DNA from 2 places in the Paenibacillus sp. FSL H8-0122 genome. Region 2 is predicted to be linked to the other one. Evidence: riboswitches for the same ligand, from Rfam matches in the RefSeq annotation. Region 2 holds a riboswitch; the other holds the start of a gene.
The links. A riboswitch is a leader RNA that binds a small molecule or an ion and turns the genes downstream of it on or off. The one in region 2 is predicted to bind glycine.
Positions count from the first base shown of each region.

Region 1: another riboswitch for glycine. It lies ahead of gcvT (glycine cleavage system aminomethyltransferase GcvT); the one in region 2 lies ahead of NSS64_RS29765 (amino acid permease).

Region 1 covers NZ_JBBOTB010000001.1:7,393,446-7,400,949, reverse strand. Annotated here, with positions in the region: gene NSS64_RS31805 (flagellar motor protein) at 49-834, shown strand; gene NSS64_RS31800 (flagellar motor protein MotB) at 831-1,679, shown strand; gene NSS64_RS31795 (hypothetical protein) at 1,764-2,396, shown strand; gene gcvH (glycine cleavage system protein GcvH) at 2,495-2,887, opposite strand; glycine riboswitch at 3,072-3,169, shown strand; glycine riboswitch at 3,173-3,275, shown strand; gene gcvT (glycine cleavage system aminomethyltransferase GcvT) at 3,357-4,481, shown strand; gene gcvPA (aminomethyl-transferring glycine dehydrogenase subunit GcvPA) at 4,478-5,830, shown strand; gene gcvPB (aminomethyl-transferring glycine dehydrogenase subunit GcvPB) at 5,827-7,287, shown strand; gene NSS64_RS31770 (LuxR C-terminal-related transcriptional regulator) at 7,399-7,504, opposite strand, start outside.
Region 2 covers NZ_JBBOTB010000001.1:6,916,329-6,923,832, forward strand. Annotated here, with positions in the region: gene NSS64_RS29745 (ABC transporter substrate-binding protein) at 1-793, opposite strand, end outside; gene NSS64_RS29750 (carbohydrate ABC transporter permease) at 864-1,778, opposite strand; gene NSS64_RS29755 (ABC transporter permease) at 1,794-2,771, opposite strand; gene NSS64_RS29760 (DUF5643 domain-containing protein) at 2,968-3,927, shown strand; glycine riboswitch at 4,091-4,170, shown strand; gene NSS64_RS29765 (amino acid permease) at 4,314-5,690, shown strand; gene NSS64_RS29770 (helix-turn-helix transcriptional regulator) at 5,725-6,672, shown strand; gene NSS64_RS29775 (DinB family protein) at 6,695-7,081, shown strand; gene NSS64_RS29780 (methyl-accepting chemotaxis protein) at 7,364-7,504, shown strand, end outside.

The DNA.
Region 1 (7,504 bases), 480 kb from region 2:
CAGACTGTTGCAAACCATAATATATAGAAATTTAAGGAGCCTGAATTTATGGATTTTACTACAATAATCGGCCTGCTGGCCGGGATTGCCGCCATGATCGGCGGTTTTCTGTGGGAAGGCGGCAGCCTGTCCGGCCTGCTGCAGCCCAATGCTGCCCTGATCGTATTCGGCGGCACACTTGCGGCTGTACTCATCAGCTTCCCGGCCTCCAAGCTCCGAAGCATTCCGGCGGCGTTACGCGTGGCTTTTGGCAGGCAGCAAGATACCAGCCGGGAACAAGCTGAAGAACTGATCGCTATGGCTGCACTCACGCGGCGCGGCGGTGTGCTTGCACTGGAGAAACGAGCGGAGGAACATCCAGATCCCTTCACCCGTGAAGGCCTGTTTCTGATTGTCGACGGCAATGACCCTGACCAGGTCCGGCAGATCCTGGAGCTTGGGATGGATGCCAAGGAACTGAAATATGAAGGCTATGCCAAAATATTCGAAGCCGCTGGCGGCTATGCACCGACCATGGGCATTATCGGCACCGTTATGGGGCTGATCCGGGTACTCAGCAACTTAACGGACCCTTCGAATCTGGGCGCGTCCATTGCCGTAGCTTTTACAGCAACACTCTATGGCGTAGCCAGCGCCAATCTACTCTTTTTACCCATTGCCTCCAAAATTAAATCCCGCAGCCAAAGTGAGCTGGGCAACATGGAGATGCTGCTTGTTGGCATTCTGTCCCTGCAGAACGGGGATCACCCGCATCTCGTCCGGCAAAAGCTGGCCCCCTTCCTGGCAGACGCCCCTAAACGCAGCGCCAGCACCAGTCCGGGAGACCCGCTATGAGACAAAGAAACCGCCGGCAGCCCCGCGCCGCCGCAGGCAAAGAGAGCCGGGACCGCTGGATGATTACCTACGCGGATCTGATCACGCTTCTGCTTATTTTCTTCGTGATTCTGTATGCCATGAGCAGCCTCGATTCGCAGAAATATGCCATTGTCAGCGGCTCCTTATCGGATACCTTCAAGAGCGGAAGTACAGTGCTGGAAGGCGGAAGCGGCGTGCTGGAGGGTAATCAGGGAATCACAGGGACTGGCGTCTCGAAGGGTAATAATGCGGACGGGACGGATGGAGCCGGGGCAGATACTCCTGCAGCCGGACAAGAAGGAGATGGGGCTGCACACCAGCCTTCAGCGCGCGAGCTTGCTTTTCGGGAACAGGAGGCGAAGCTGACTGCGCTTATGGGGGTTATCACCCAATACGTGGAGGAGAATAACCTGGGTGAGCAGATTTTTGTTGCCGATAAGCCGCAGGGCATTGCGATCACGCTCAGTGACCGCTTCCTGTTCGATGCGGGTAAGGCTGAGCTGAAATCGCCTGCACTCCCTGCACTGCGCCAGCTCTCCGGCCTGTTCCGCGGCATCGGCGCGACCATCAGCATCGAAGGCCACACCGACAATGTTCCGGTAACCGCCGCTTCGGAATATACGGATAACTGGGAGCTGTCCGGCGCCCGCGCATTATCTGTGCTGCGCTTTTTCCTGGATAACGAGGGCCTTAGCCCTGATACCTTCCAGTACGCCGGTTACGCGGATACCAGACCTGCATATGATAATGCTACTACCGAAGGCAGACAGAAGAATCGCCGGGTCGAACTCATTGTGCTGCGTCAGCTGCAGGAGGAAGAATAGCACGGAACCACGAGCGAATCTGCTCAGATACCGGCAGGCGGCAAAAGCATATATCCATTCGCTAATATAAGGAGATAGACCGCTATGCAGGATACAAACAGAGCGGCGCCGGAGGCCGCAGGGTTTTTCAGGTTTTTGCGGCTGGCAGTTTCGCTGATCATGATCATTATTGCCCAGGGGATGCTTACCCTCATCGTCGGATTTTTTGCCGCCTTCATGCAGTTCTTCTCCTCCCGCTACTTCTGGGGAGACCTGGCCCGCGTCTATCCGCTGGATAAGCTAATTGCCATTGGCGCTGATTACCTTATTGCCGGAGCTATCTTCGCCCTGGCCTGGTTCGGGGTCTGGTGGATGCTCTACGGCTTGTCCGGGAATGGGCGGATCCGCTGTTTCCCCCTGCTTCTGCTGAGCGCGTATTCGACGTTTCTTCTCCTCTTTTTACAAGTCAATCCGGTCTATAACCCGGAAGCCATGATCCCCAGTTCTGCCGGGGAAGCTACATTTATCGTTTGTATGGGGATGTCTGCCGCCGTGCTTTTCCCGTTTTATTCAGCCGGAGTGTATTATTTCGTGCTCAAGCCCGCCACCCGTCCGCGAAAAAGATACCGTTTCCTGCTGCTGTGCTCTGTATTTGCCGTCGCAGGTCTGGCTCTTCTGCCCTTCCTGTGGCATCTGGCTCCAGACATTTATCCGGGACTGCTTGAGTTTCCGGAATAAGCTACAGACGCAAAAAGGCAGACCTCTCACATTAGTAACATCTAATGTAATAAAGAGAAGTCTGCCGTATTCAGCCGCTTTCGCAAATAAGCTAAGCCTTATTCCCCAACCAGTTCCTTGTACGCTGCCGCATCCAGCAGGCCGGTTACTGCCTCTGCGAACTCTGCGTCCAGCTCCAGCTCAAAAATCCAACCGTCTCCGTAAGGCTGATCATTGATCAGCTCCGGGCTGGCCTCCAGCGCATCGTTGATCTTGGTCACCTTACCGGATACGGGTGAATATAGTTCTGATACCGTCTTCACGGACTCGATACTGCCCACGCTGTCGCCTGCGGAGATCGCCGCACCGACTTCCGGGAATTCTACAAACACGATATCGCCGAGCAGATGCTGCGCATGATCCGTAATCCCTACACGTACTACGCGTCCCTCGCCCTGCTGCGCCCACTCATGCTCTTCGCTGTATAGCAGGTTGTCAAGCACTTCACTCATTTCCAAGCCGCCTCTTTTCCGTAATTGGAGTTCTAAATTTAGTTATAGCCTAAGTTATCGGCTTGCCTAATGTCAATATAACTGACAGTAAAATTAAATTTGTCAACTTTTTGACGTTTTTTGATTGACAGGGCGGAGGGTTACCCGGTTTAATGGAGTCAGTAGAAAAACATATGGTTTGCGAATGATGGCATAGGGAGAGACTGTCTCACAGGAAGACAGCGCCGAAGGAGTAAGCCCGGGATGGGTGAATCTCTCAGGCAAAAGGACCTTTGCCGGACGCATCTCTGGAGAGTATCCGGTTACCTGCGCCGCAGGCTTCACGGATCACCAACGGGGAAACCTGCACCAACAGCTGCAGGGTAACTCTCAGGTACAAAGGACAGAGCGAAAGTCCATTTATGCATGCGTGCATAATGGCTTTCGCCTGTCCTTTTTCGTATGTAATCAAAGCCAAGGGAGTGACGAGATGGAGTCTTTGAGAAGAACACCTTTTTATGATCTCTATGCCGCGTATGCGGAGTCCAGATGTATTGATTTTGGCGGCTGGGAGCTGCCGGTGCAGTTCACAGGCATCGTGAAGGAGCATGAGGCCGTCCGCAATCAGGCCGGACTGTTCGATGTCTCCCACATGGGGGAATTCATGGTTACCGGAGAGGGCGCGGAAGCCTTCCTCCAGAGAATGACCACGAATGATGTCAGCCGCCTGGAAGACGGCGCGGCGCAGTATACTCTCATGCTCTATCCAAGCGGCGGAGTGGTGGACGATCTGCTCGTATACCGGCTGGGTGAGGAGCGTTACATGCTTGTCGTCAATGCGTCCAATATCGACAAGGACTTCCAGTGGCTGCAGGAGCATCTTACCGCTGAATTCAGCGGTGTCACCCTGAAGAATATCTCGGATGAGACGCTGCTGCTTGCTTTGCAGGGACCGCTGGCAGAGACGATTCTGTCCAAGGTCACGCAGGTGTCTCTAACAGAGCTTAAGCCGTTCCACTTCATCGAACACGCTGAAATCTGCGGCGTCACCGTCCTGCTCTCCCGTACCGGATATACTGGCGAGGACGGCTTCGAACTGTATGCTCCCGCAGATACAGCAGCAGCACTCTGGAACGGCCTGCTGGCCGCAGGCGCACCCCATGGCCTGACTCCCGCCGGACTCGGCGCACGCGATACGCTCCGCTTCGAAGCCAAGCTGCCGCTGTACGGCCAGGAGCTGTCGGCGGATATTACGCCGCTTGAAGCCGGTGTCCAGTTCTTCGTGAAGCTGGATGCAGGGGATTTCATCGGCCGTGACGCCCTGCTGAAGCAGAAGGAAGCCGGTCTGCCCCGGCGTCTTGTGGGCCTGGAGATGATCGACCGCGGCATTCCCCGCTCCCACTACCCCGTGTACGCGGACGGAGTCAAGATCGGTGAAGTAACGACTGGCACCCAATCCCCGACACTGAAACGGAATCTCGGACTTGCCCTGCTGGATGCTGCCTATACGGAGATCGGCACAGAGGTGTATGTGGAGATTCGCGGCAAGCAGCTTAAGGCTGCCGTCATCAAAGCCCCATTCTACAAAAGAAGCCAAGGAGTGAAGCCGCAATGAAGCACCGCTATCTGCCTATGACTGAGCAAGACCGTGCAGAAATGATGGAAACCGTAGGCATCCAGTCCATCGACGAGCTGTTCGCCGATATTCCGCAGTCCGTCCGCTACCAGGGAACGATGCCGATGTCCGGCGCTCTGGACGAATACGCACTGCTTCGCCATATGAAGGGTCTGGCTGACAAGAATGCCGACTTCGACACGCACACCAGCTTCCTGGGCGCCGGATTGTATGATCACCATGTTCCGGTTGTCATCAACCATGTGATTTCCCGTTCGGAATTCTATACTGCTTACACTCCTTACCAGCCGGAGATCAGCCAGGGGGAGCTTCAGGCGATCTTTGAATTCCAGTCGTATATCTGTGAGCTGACCGGAATGAAGGTTGCCAATGCCAGTATGTATGACGGCGCAACCGCCTTCTCCGAAGCGGCTGTGCTGGCCGCAGGCGCCACCAAACGCAAGAAGCTGATTGTCTCCCGCACAGTTCATCCTGAAGCGCGTCAGGTGCTGCGTACCTCCGCCAACGCCTGGGGCCTGCAAATTGTAGAGATTGATTATGCTGACGGGTTAACGGATCTCGCTAAGCTGGCCGAAGCCATCGACAGCGATACGGCCGCTGTGCTGGTTCAGTCGCCGAACTTCTTCGGCGGTATTGAGGATCTGCGCAAGATCGAGCCGCTGATCCACGCGGTCAAGGGACTGCTCGTGGTCAGCGCGAACCCCATTGCACTTGGCGTATTGGAGTCTCCCGGACGGCTTGGCGCAGACATCGTTGTCGGCGACGCGCAACCGCTCGGAATTGCCGCTTCGCTCGGCGGTCCGACCTGCGGGTTCTTCGCGGTGGCTGAGCCGCTGATGCGCCGGATGCCGGGCCGGATCGTCGGCCAGACGGTTGACCGGAATGGCAAGCGCGGCTTCGTGCTGACGCTGCAAGCCCGCGAACAGCATATCCGCCGTGAGAAGGCGACCTCGAATATCTGCTCCAATCAGGCACTCTTGGCGCTGTGCGCTTCCGTCTATCTGTCCGTGATGGGCAAGGAGGGCATGCGCGAGGTGGGTGAGCTGAACATCCGCAAGAGCCACTATGCCGCTGGGCGGCTGGCTGAAATCACTGGCGCAGAGCGCGTCTTCACTGCCCCGTTCTTCAATGAATTCGTCCTGAAGCTCCCGGAGGGCAGCAGTGTGAGTGCAGTTAACTCCAAGCTGCTGAAGGAAGGCTATCTGGGCGGCTATGACTTAAGCCGGGATTATCCCGAGCTGGCCGGACATATGCTGGTGGCCGTAACGGAGAAACGAAGCAAGACCGAAATTGACGAATTCGCAAGCGCACTGGAGGGCTGTGTATGAAACCGGAACAAAGTCTGATTTTTGAATTAAGCCGTCCCGGCCGCTCGGCCTACTCCCTGCCTCTGTGTGATGTGCCGCAGGGCGAGGCCCTTGGCTCACTCATTCCCGAAGGACTGCTGCGCAGTGAGCCGGTCGTACTGCCGGAGGTATCGGAAGTGGATGTCATCCGCCACTATACCGCCCTGTCCCGCCGCAACTTCGGAGTCGATAACGGCTTCTATCCGCTCGGCTCCTGCACGATGAAATACAACCCCAAGATCAACGAGGATGTCGCCCGCTTCCCGGGACTCTCCAAGATCCATCCGTATCAGCCGGAAGAGAGCATCCAGGGGGCGCTTGAACTGATGTACACGCTGCAAAAGGATCTCGCCGCCCTGACCGGCATGGATGCCGTATCCCTGCAGCCCGCTGCCGGCGCCCATGGCGAGTGGACCGGCCTGATGATGATCCGCGCCTACCATGAGAGCCGCGGCGAGGTCCGCACCAAGGTCATCGTGCCGGATTCCTCGCACGGGACCAACCCGGCGAGCGCCGCAGCAGCGGGACTGGATACCGTGACCATTCCCTCCAACGACAAGGGAATGGTCGATCTCGAAGCGCTGAAGGCGGCGGTCGGCAGCGACACCGCTGCGCTGATGCTCACGAACCCGAGTACCCTCGGACTCTTCGAGACGCAGATCGTCGAGATCGCGGCAATTGTCCATGAAGCGGGCGGCCTGCTCTATTATGACGGAGCGAACTCCAACGCCATTATGGGCATTACCCGCCCGGGCGATATGGGCTTCGATGTGGTGCATCTCAACCTGCACAAGACGATGAGCACGCCGCACGGCGGCGGAGGTCCGGGAGCCGGACCGGTCGGCGTGAAGGCGAAGCTGATTCCATTCCTGCCACAGCCTACGGTGGCACAGAACGAAGACGGCAGCTTCACGCTGGACTGCAGCGGGCCGGAATCGATCGGCCGCGTCAAAGCCTTTTACGGTAACTTCGGGATTCTCGTCCGTGCATATGCCTATATCCGCACCTACGGTCCCGACGGCCTGCGTGAGGTGTCCGAGAACGCTGTGCTGAACGCCAACTATATGATGCACCGGCTGGCCCCTTACTTCGAGATTCCCTTCCCCGGGGTCTGCAAGCATGAATTCGTGATGTCCGGCAAGAACCTTAAGCAGTACGGTGTACGTACCCTCGATGTAGCCAAACGGCTGCTCGACTTCGGCTATCATCCGCCAACCGTCTACTTCCCGCTGACGGTAGAGGAATGTATGATGATTGAGCCGACCGAGACCGAGAGCAAGGAGACGCTCGACGGCTTCATTGAGACCATGATCCGAATCGTCAAGGAAGCCGAGGAGACACCGGAGATTGTCATTAATGCACCGCATACGACTGAAATCAGCCGCCTGGATGAGACACAGGCCGCGCGTAAGCCGGTACTCAACTGCTCCTGCGGTTAACCTTCTGCCAGAGAAGCCGGACTTAGATGGTACACCAAATAGCCGGGTCAGCGATACATTCGTATCACTGCCCGGCTATTCGATATATGTACCTGATGCAGATTCCCCCGGCTACGGCGTAAGCCGCTTCACGAATTGGAAGCGGTCATTCACCCGCATTTTACTATAGATGCTCTTCAGCATATTGCGCACGGTGCCTTCACTGATTCCCAGATCG
Region 2 (7,504 bases):
TATCCAATACAATTCCGGCAGGAGCGCCGGCCACCAGCTCATAACGGAAGTTCTCCTTCATGCTCTCTCTGGTCTTGTCGAAGTAGCCCAGGGTATCGGAGCCGCTGCCGGAGAGCCAGATCGGTGCAATAGCCGGTTCCTTCTCCTTGATCGTCTGCAGCCATGGTTCCAGATCCTCCAGCGTCTCAATCGAGTTCACATCGAATCCGTATTTATCTACCAGATCCTTGCGGAACATAATGGTATGGCTCTCACCAATTTCCTTATTGGTAGGAATCGCATAGATTTTGCCGTCTACGGTTCCGCCGTCAAGGAAGCGGGGATCAAGGGTCTCCTTGATGCCTTGTCCATATTTGGCTAACAGATCATCCAGCGGAAGGAACGCGCCCTTGGCTACGTTATTGGCGAAGTCTGCCCAGTTGGGGGCGAAGGTCAGATCGACCTGTTCACCGGACTGGTAAGCCAGTGCCATCTTCTCGGCCCAGGAGGACCAAGGGAGTCCCTGGAAGTCAATCTCGGCGTTGATTTTCTCTTTGAGATACTTGTTGATCTCATCTACAACCGCCTTGGTATCATTCTGCGGGAAATTCCCGACCGTGTAAACTTTCAGCTTCCGGAACGTTGAGGTATCAGGATTCGTGCTGCCTTCCGTGCCTGCTGTTGCGGCGGCTGCTGTCGATTCTGCCTTGGACGGGGCGGATGCACCTGAATTGCCCCCGCCGCATCCGGTAATGCCCAGTATCACGGCAGTCAGAGCGGCAAGCACCGTGCCTGAGCTTCTTGTTGTTCTCATTTGTATGAACCTCCTCGAATGATAATTAGATCATATATTCTAACCGGCATTTACGCCAGAGCTAGACCGCTTAACCCTTGATCGCACCAATCGTAAGGCCCTTGGTGAAGTACTTCTGGAAGAACGGATAGATGAACAGAATCGGACCAATCGACAGCACGACCATAGCCATCCGCAGACTTTCGGTCGGAACGGATTCCTGTACCATCAGGGCGACACCGCTGCCTGCAAGCTGGGTTTTGAAGAATTCCGCCTGGCGGATCATCTGAATCATGACGTATTGCAGGGAGAACTTGTCGGTGTCATTAATGAATAGCATGGAGTTGAACCAGTCATTCCAATACATCAGTGTAGTGAACAGACCGATCGTAGCCAGAACAGGCAGGGAGATCGGAAGCACAAGCTGGAAGAATATCCGCCATTCCGAGGCCCCGTCCAGCTTGCCGGATTCAATCATCTCTTCCGGGATCGTCTGCTGGAAGAAGGTACGGGTGATGAAGATATAGAAGGCATTGGACAGGCCGGGCAGGATCAGCGCAACCAGCGAGTCCTTCAGATCGAGATAGTTCACGTACAGCAGATAGAAGGGGACAAGCCCTCCCGAGAACAGCATGGTGATCAGCAGGTAGAAGTTGAATGTTTTTTTGAAAGGAAAATCCTTCCGGTAGAGCGGATACGCATACAGCGCAATCAGCAGCACGGCCAGCACAGTTCCGATCACCGTAACCGTCAGGCTGACGCCATACGCCTTAACCAGTGTCTCCGAATGCTTGAACAGATATTGGTACGCAGACGCGTCGATATGATCGGGCCAGAACTTGTAACCCTGCAGCGTCAAGGCCTTCTCGTTGGTTAAGGAGATGGCGACAATGAGCAGGATCGGCAGAATACATGCCAGGCTGAAGGCGATGAAGAATACATTCAGAATAATCTGGGCGGTAGTGGAGCCTTTGGTATAAGGGTTGCTTCGGGATGCAGTAGTCATTAGAATCCTCCGTTTCTAGAAAAGCGCCGTATCGCGGTTCAGCTTGCGGGCCAGAGCGTTCGCGCCGATGACCAGGAAGAAGCCGACGACCGATTGATAGAAGTTCGCCGCTGAGGACATCCCCAGGTCGTTGAGCTGGATCAGGCCCCGGTAGACATAGGTGTCAATAACGTCCGTAGTTGAGCGCAGCGCACCGGAGTCCAGGGTCACATGGTAGAACAGCCCGAAGTCAGAGCGGAAGATGCCGCCCATGTTAAGAATCGTGAGAATGACCATGATCGGCGTGAGCAGCGGCAGGGTAATCTTGGTGATCTGCTGCCATTTGCTGGCGCCGTCCATCACCGCAGCTTCGTACAGCTCTTCGCTGATGCCGGTGATGGCTGCAAGGTAGATGACGCTGCCGATCCCGATGGAGTGCCACATTTTGGTGATCCACAGAATGTAAGGCCATGCGTTAGGATGCATATAGGCATTCACTGAGGAGTAGCCGAACATTGGCAGAATATGCTTGACCAGGAAGCCGTACTCCGGGTGCAGGAAGGCATAGACGATGAAGCTGACCACGACCATGGACAGGAAGTTCGGCATAATCATGACGGTCTGGAAGAACTTCGAGGCCAGCTTGTTACGCACCTCATTGATCGCAATCGCCAGCGAGACGGAGAGAATGAGCCCTGAGATAATGAAGACCACATTGTACCCCACGGTGTTGATGGTCACGCGCAGGGCGTCAGAGGTGGCGAACAGGAACCGGAAGTTGTCGAGCCCGGCCCAGGGACTGCCCATAATGCCGTCCACGTAGTTGATGTTCTTGAAGGCAATGAATAATCCGAACATCGGAATATAGCAGTTGATGAAAAAAATAATCGATGTGGGCAGCAGCATCAGCAGCAGCACCCGGTATCGCACGATATTGTGCAGCAGACGGCCGAAACGGCCCTGGGGCTGTGTCGCTAACTTGTTGTTCATAGCTTGTGGTGCGGGATTTGCCATAAGTTCTAACCTCACTCTACTTGTTCTGGATGAATTTATTATAGTAGAGCGGTTGAACCGAATTCTCTCTTGCAAATGACCCTGTTTATTCAAAAATGACTTTGTGCAGGTAGGATGTTATTCTGCGCTCCTGTCACAAAATAGCAGCAGGGGAACGTTATACCTGTATATTCTTAATAAGCAAAGGAGAGAAACTATGTACACGATCAGCTTAAATACGATGAAGAAAGCAATGATAGCAACAGCAGTAACTGCTGTACTCGGAGGGGCAGTTGTCGGCGGGGGATTCACTGTACCCGTAGCGGCGGCAGCCAATGTCAACAAGGATGCTAAGGCTGACAGCGCGTTCGCGGCCAGCGACAACGCCACTCTGAAGGCTGTTTTCCAGAAAGGGCTTGCTGCTGCTCCGAATCAGGCCGTGACCCAGGAGGGGGTAACCCTGACACTAACCGATCTGATCTATGACAGTAATCAACTTATCGCAGGCATCCGGCAGGAGGGAGGGACGGTGGACAAGAACGGTTCTTTCATGGACCAGACCAGGATTGTGGACGTGTTAATCAATGGGAAAAAGCTGCTGTTTGATACTTCCATCATTCCCAATTTGAAAGATACGGACACAGCCTTGATCTATTTGAGTAAGGGAGCCATGAAGCAGCAAATCCCGGACAAATTCGACCTGACGCTGAAGGCATACGCCAACGGGGTGAAGGAGCCGTTTATTTTCAAAGTTCAAGTGAACAAGCTGGGGACCCTGTTAAGCCTGAAGCCGGGCGTCTCCAAGAAGAACAACAAATTCAATTATACGGTGAATTCCTTCGAGATGACCGCGTTAACGATGTCTCTGCAGGTGACCTTTAAGGGGGAAGTTCCGGCAGCGGCCAAGTCCAAGGTGAACAACCCGGAAAGAATGTTATATGACCTTGTGGACGAGAAAGGAAATGTGATTTCGCCATGGGGCAAGCCGTTTGAGAAAGTCCGGACAAGCGGTACCGAGGAACAGAACTATAGTGCATTCCCAGCCGTTCCGAAGTCCATTAGCGTTAAGCCTTTTACGTATTCCAAAGATGCCAGCGGGAAGATGTTCAAAGACAAGCAGGGTCAGTGGGCTAAAACTTATTATAAAGACCTGGAAACCAAAATTACGGTGAAATAACGTGCAATGAAGCAGTGCAGGACACCCGGCGATGACCACGAGAGTAACAAATGATATTGACAGAAGTCTGGACTGTGCATAGAATTGAAAAATATTTACATGAAGTCAGCTTCAAATAATTGAATATTCGCAAGCTATGAAGGCTATGGATCACACTATAGCTGGAGCAGCTTCTGGAGAGACTGCGGGAGACCGCAGCGCCGAAGGGTTCACAATCTCAGGCAAAAGGACAGAAGAGTACCGAATTTGTGTTTTGCCGTGCGGATTAGCCGCTGCTGCAGACGCTTATTTGGAACCTCTTATGAACCGGGAGATTGGATGATATCCAGTCTCCTTTTTGCGTTACCCGGCAGGACAGCGTCATATACACTAAGGGGGAAACAGGTATGGCACAGACAGAATTAAAAAGAGAGCTTGCAAACCGGCACGTCCAGCTTATCGCCATCGGCGGCACGATTGGAACGGGGTTGTTCCTCGGCTCAGGCAAGGCGATCCAGCAGGCCGGACCCTCCATCATGCTCACGTATCTGATCGTGGGGATTGCCGTGTTTTTTGTGATGCGGGCGCTGGGGGAGCTGCTGCTCTCGAAGGCGGGGTATCAATCTTTTACAGACATTGCTGAGGATTACTTGGGGCCGCGTGCGGCGTACATTACGGGCTGGACCTATTGGTTCTGCTGGATTATGACGGCGATGGCCGATGTGATTGCGGTGGGCGTCTATGTGCAGTACTGGTTCGATATTCCGCAGTGGGTGCCGGCCGTGATCTGCCTGATCATTCTGCTCGGGCTCAATCTGCTCACGGTCAAGAGCTTCGGCGAACTCGAATTCTGGTTTGCTCTGATCAAGGTGGTTACGATTCTGGCTCTGATCGGCCTGGGCATTGTCCTGCTGGTGACCCAGTTCAAGACAGATGCAGGCTCAGTGTCGGTCCGCAATCTCTGGGAGCACGGGGGCGTGTTCCCGAACGGGGTGAAGGGCTTCCTGTTCTCCTTCCAGATGGTGGTATTCGCCTATGTCGGCGTGGAGCTGGTGGGGGTATCGGCAGCGGAGACGGCTAATCCTGAGAAAAACATCCCGTCCGCGATCAACAAAATTCCGCTGCGGATTCTCTTCTTCTATGTCGGCGCGCTGTTCGTGCTGCTGTGCATTAATCCCTGGACCCAGCTTAGCGCGGCTGAAAGTCCGTTCGTGCGCACCTTCAGTCTGGTCGGGATTCCGATTGCTGCGGGGATTATCAATTTCGTGGTCTTAACCTCGGCAGCCTCCGCCTGCAACAGCGGGATGTTCTCGACCAGCCGGATTCTCTACAATCTGAGCAGACGGAATCAGGCCTCGCCTCAGCTTGGCAAGCTGAACCGGAATCATGTGCCTGCGAATTCCTTATTCCTCTCCACGCTGGTGATCTCTGCCGGGGCACTGCTCAGCAAGCTTATTCCGGGTCAGGCCTTCGGCATCGTGACTACGATCAGCGCCATTTGCTTCATCTGGGTCTGGGGCGTTGTGCTGGTCTGCCATATCAAGTATAAAAGGAACCGCCCGGACTTACATGCCGCTTCCAAATTTAAAGCGCCGTTCACCCCGGTAATTAACTATGCCGTCCTGACGCTGTTCGCCGCCATTCTTGTGATCATGCTCTTTGCTGCCGAGACCCGTCCGGCGCTGCTGTTCACCCCGCTCTGGTTCATCCTGCTGTTCGTTCTGTATTCCATTAGAAGCCGTAAGGAGAAAAGTGATCAGGAAATCAGTATAATCAATACATAAACTGATTTCAGGATGAAGAGGGTGCAGCCGCCGCATGAACAAGACAGACCGCATGTTAGCCATCGTACTGGAGCTGCAGCGCAAAGGGGTCGTAAGGGCAGAGGATCTGGCGTCCGTCTTCGAGACTAGCGTAAGAACCATCTACCGCGATATCCAGGCGCTTAGTGAAGCCGGAGTGCCGGTGGTAGGCGCTACGGGTCAGGGATATTCACTGGTAAAAGGGTATTTCCTGCCCCCGGTCAGCTTCACCGCCGAGGAGGCAGTGACCCTGCTGATCGGGACGGATTTCGTGGAGCAGCGGTTCGACACTCAGTATGGTAACCAGGCCTCCGCAGCAGGTAGGAAGATTGAAGCGGTTCTGCCGGAGGATGTCAAGGAGAATGCCGCCCGGCTCCGCCAGAGCATCCTGCTGCTGAATACCAGTAAAGATAAGCTGCAAGGACAGGAGAAGGAGTACATGGAGCAGATCCGACGCGCGATTCTGGAGCAGCGGAAGATCGGCTTCGGGTATACAAAGGGCAGACAGGAAGCTGACGGAAGTCACCACAGTGTCCGAACCGCCTCGCCGTATGGACTTGTCTTGAACAGAGGCGCATGGACCCTGGTGGCCTGGTGCGGACTGCGGCAGGAGATCCGTCATTTCCGCTTATCCAGAATGAGTGAGCTTACCATTCTGGATGACCGGTTCGAAGCGCCTGCGGATTTCGATCTGCACGAGTACCAGCCGGAGGATGACCGCCATGTACGCGTGTGCATTTTGGTTCAGCCGGAGATCGCGGGCAAGGCGGCTGAATCCGGGAACTTTTATCTGGAGGAAGTGGAGGACCGGGCAGACGGCAGGCTTATGACCTTCCGCGTGCGCCAGCCCGAGGACCTGCTGCAATGGGTGCTTGGCTGGGGAGCGGGGGCGGTTGTCCTGGAGCCGGAAGCCTTGCGTAAGCTTGTACGGGCCGAAGCGGCGAGAATGCTTGAACGCTACTGACATAACGTTGTCAGGAGCGGTTGTGTATATTCAGCGTAATATTCATCAGTGTCTGGCCGGGAACGGGGAAGCGGCGGGGAATGAAGCAGAGATGACCCCGGAGGGTAAAGCAATTTTTGCCGGGGGCAGCTTCCCGCCTGTACGTGTTCATGTTCCGCCGTCACCGCAGTATACGCCGGTGCAGCCGGAGAGCAAGGAGCAGTTGATCCAGGGCCTGAACACGGTGGTTGAACGGATGCGGGAGACCCTGCCGAAGCTTGCGCAGGCACCTGAGCACAGTACCGTCCCTCATCCCCGGTTCGGCCCCTTGTCTGCGGCAGAATGGTATCTGCTGATCGAGATGCACTACCGCCATCACTTGCTGCAGCTGGACCGGTTGAAGGATGCAATAGCGGCAGGAGTACAATAGAGTTAAGCCGCAATGAGCGAAGGAAAGCCGAAGCCTGTCAGCAAAAGACTGACGGGCTTCGGCTTTTTTTGGTTGAAAAACCGCCCACACTAGGTACGCCGAAGGCGCGCGGGCCAGATGTGGTCGAAAAACCGCCCACACTGGGCACGCCAGCAAGTAGGCGGAGAAAATCAATTTTTAATTATTCATTTTTGATTAAAGGAGGTTTGTCATAAAATGTCGAACTTAACTCTTGATTTCGCTGTACCCTGAAGCCACCTGACTAAAAGGAGACTCACACCTATGAAAAACATCGTCCGCTCTCTTGAAGATATAGTGAATCTGGCACCGATTCTGAAAGCTGCCTTTCCATATGATATATCGATTGCTGTCTGTGATACCGTGAAGTTCCTTGCCTATTACCCCGGCGATTCCATCGATCTG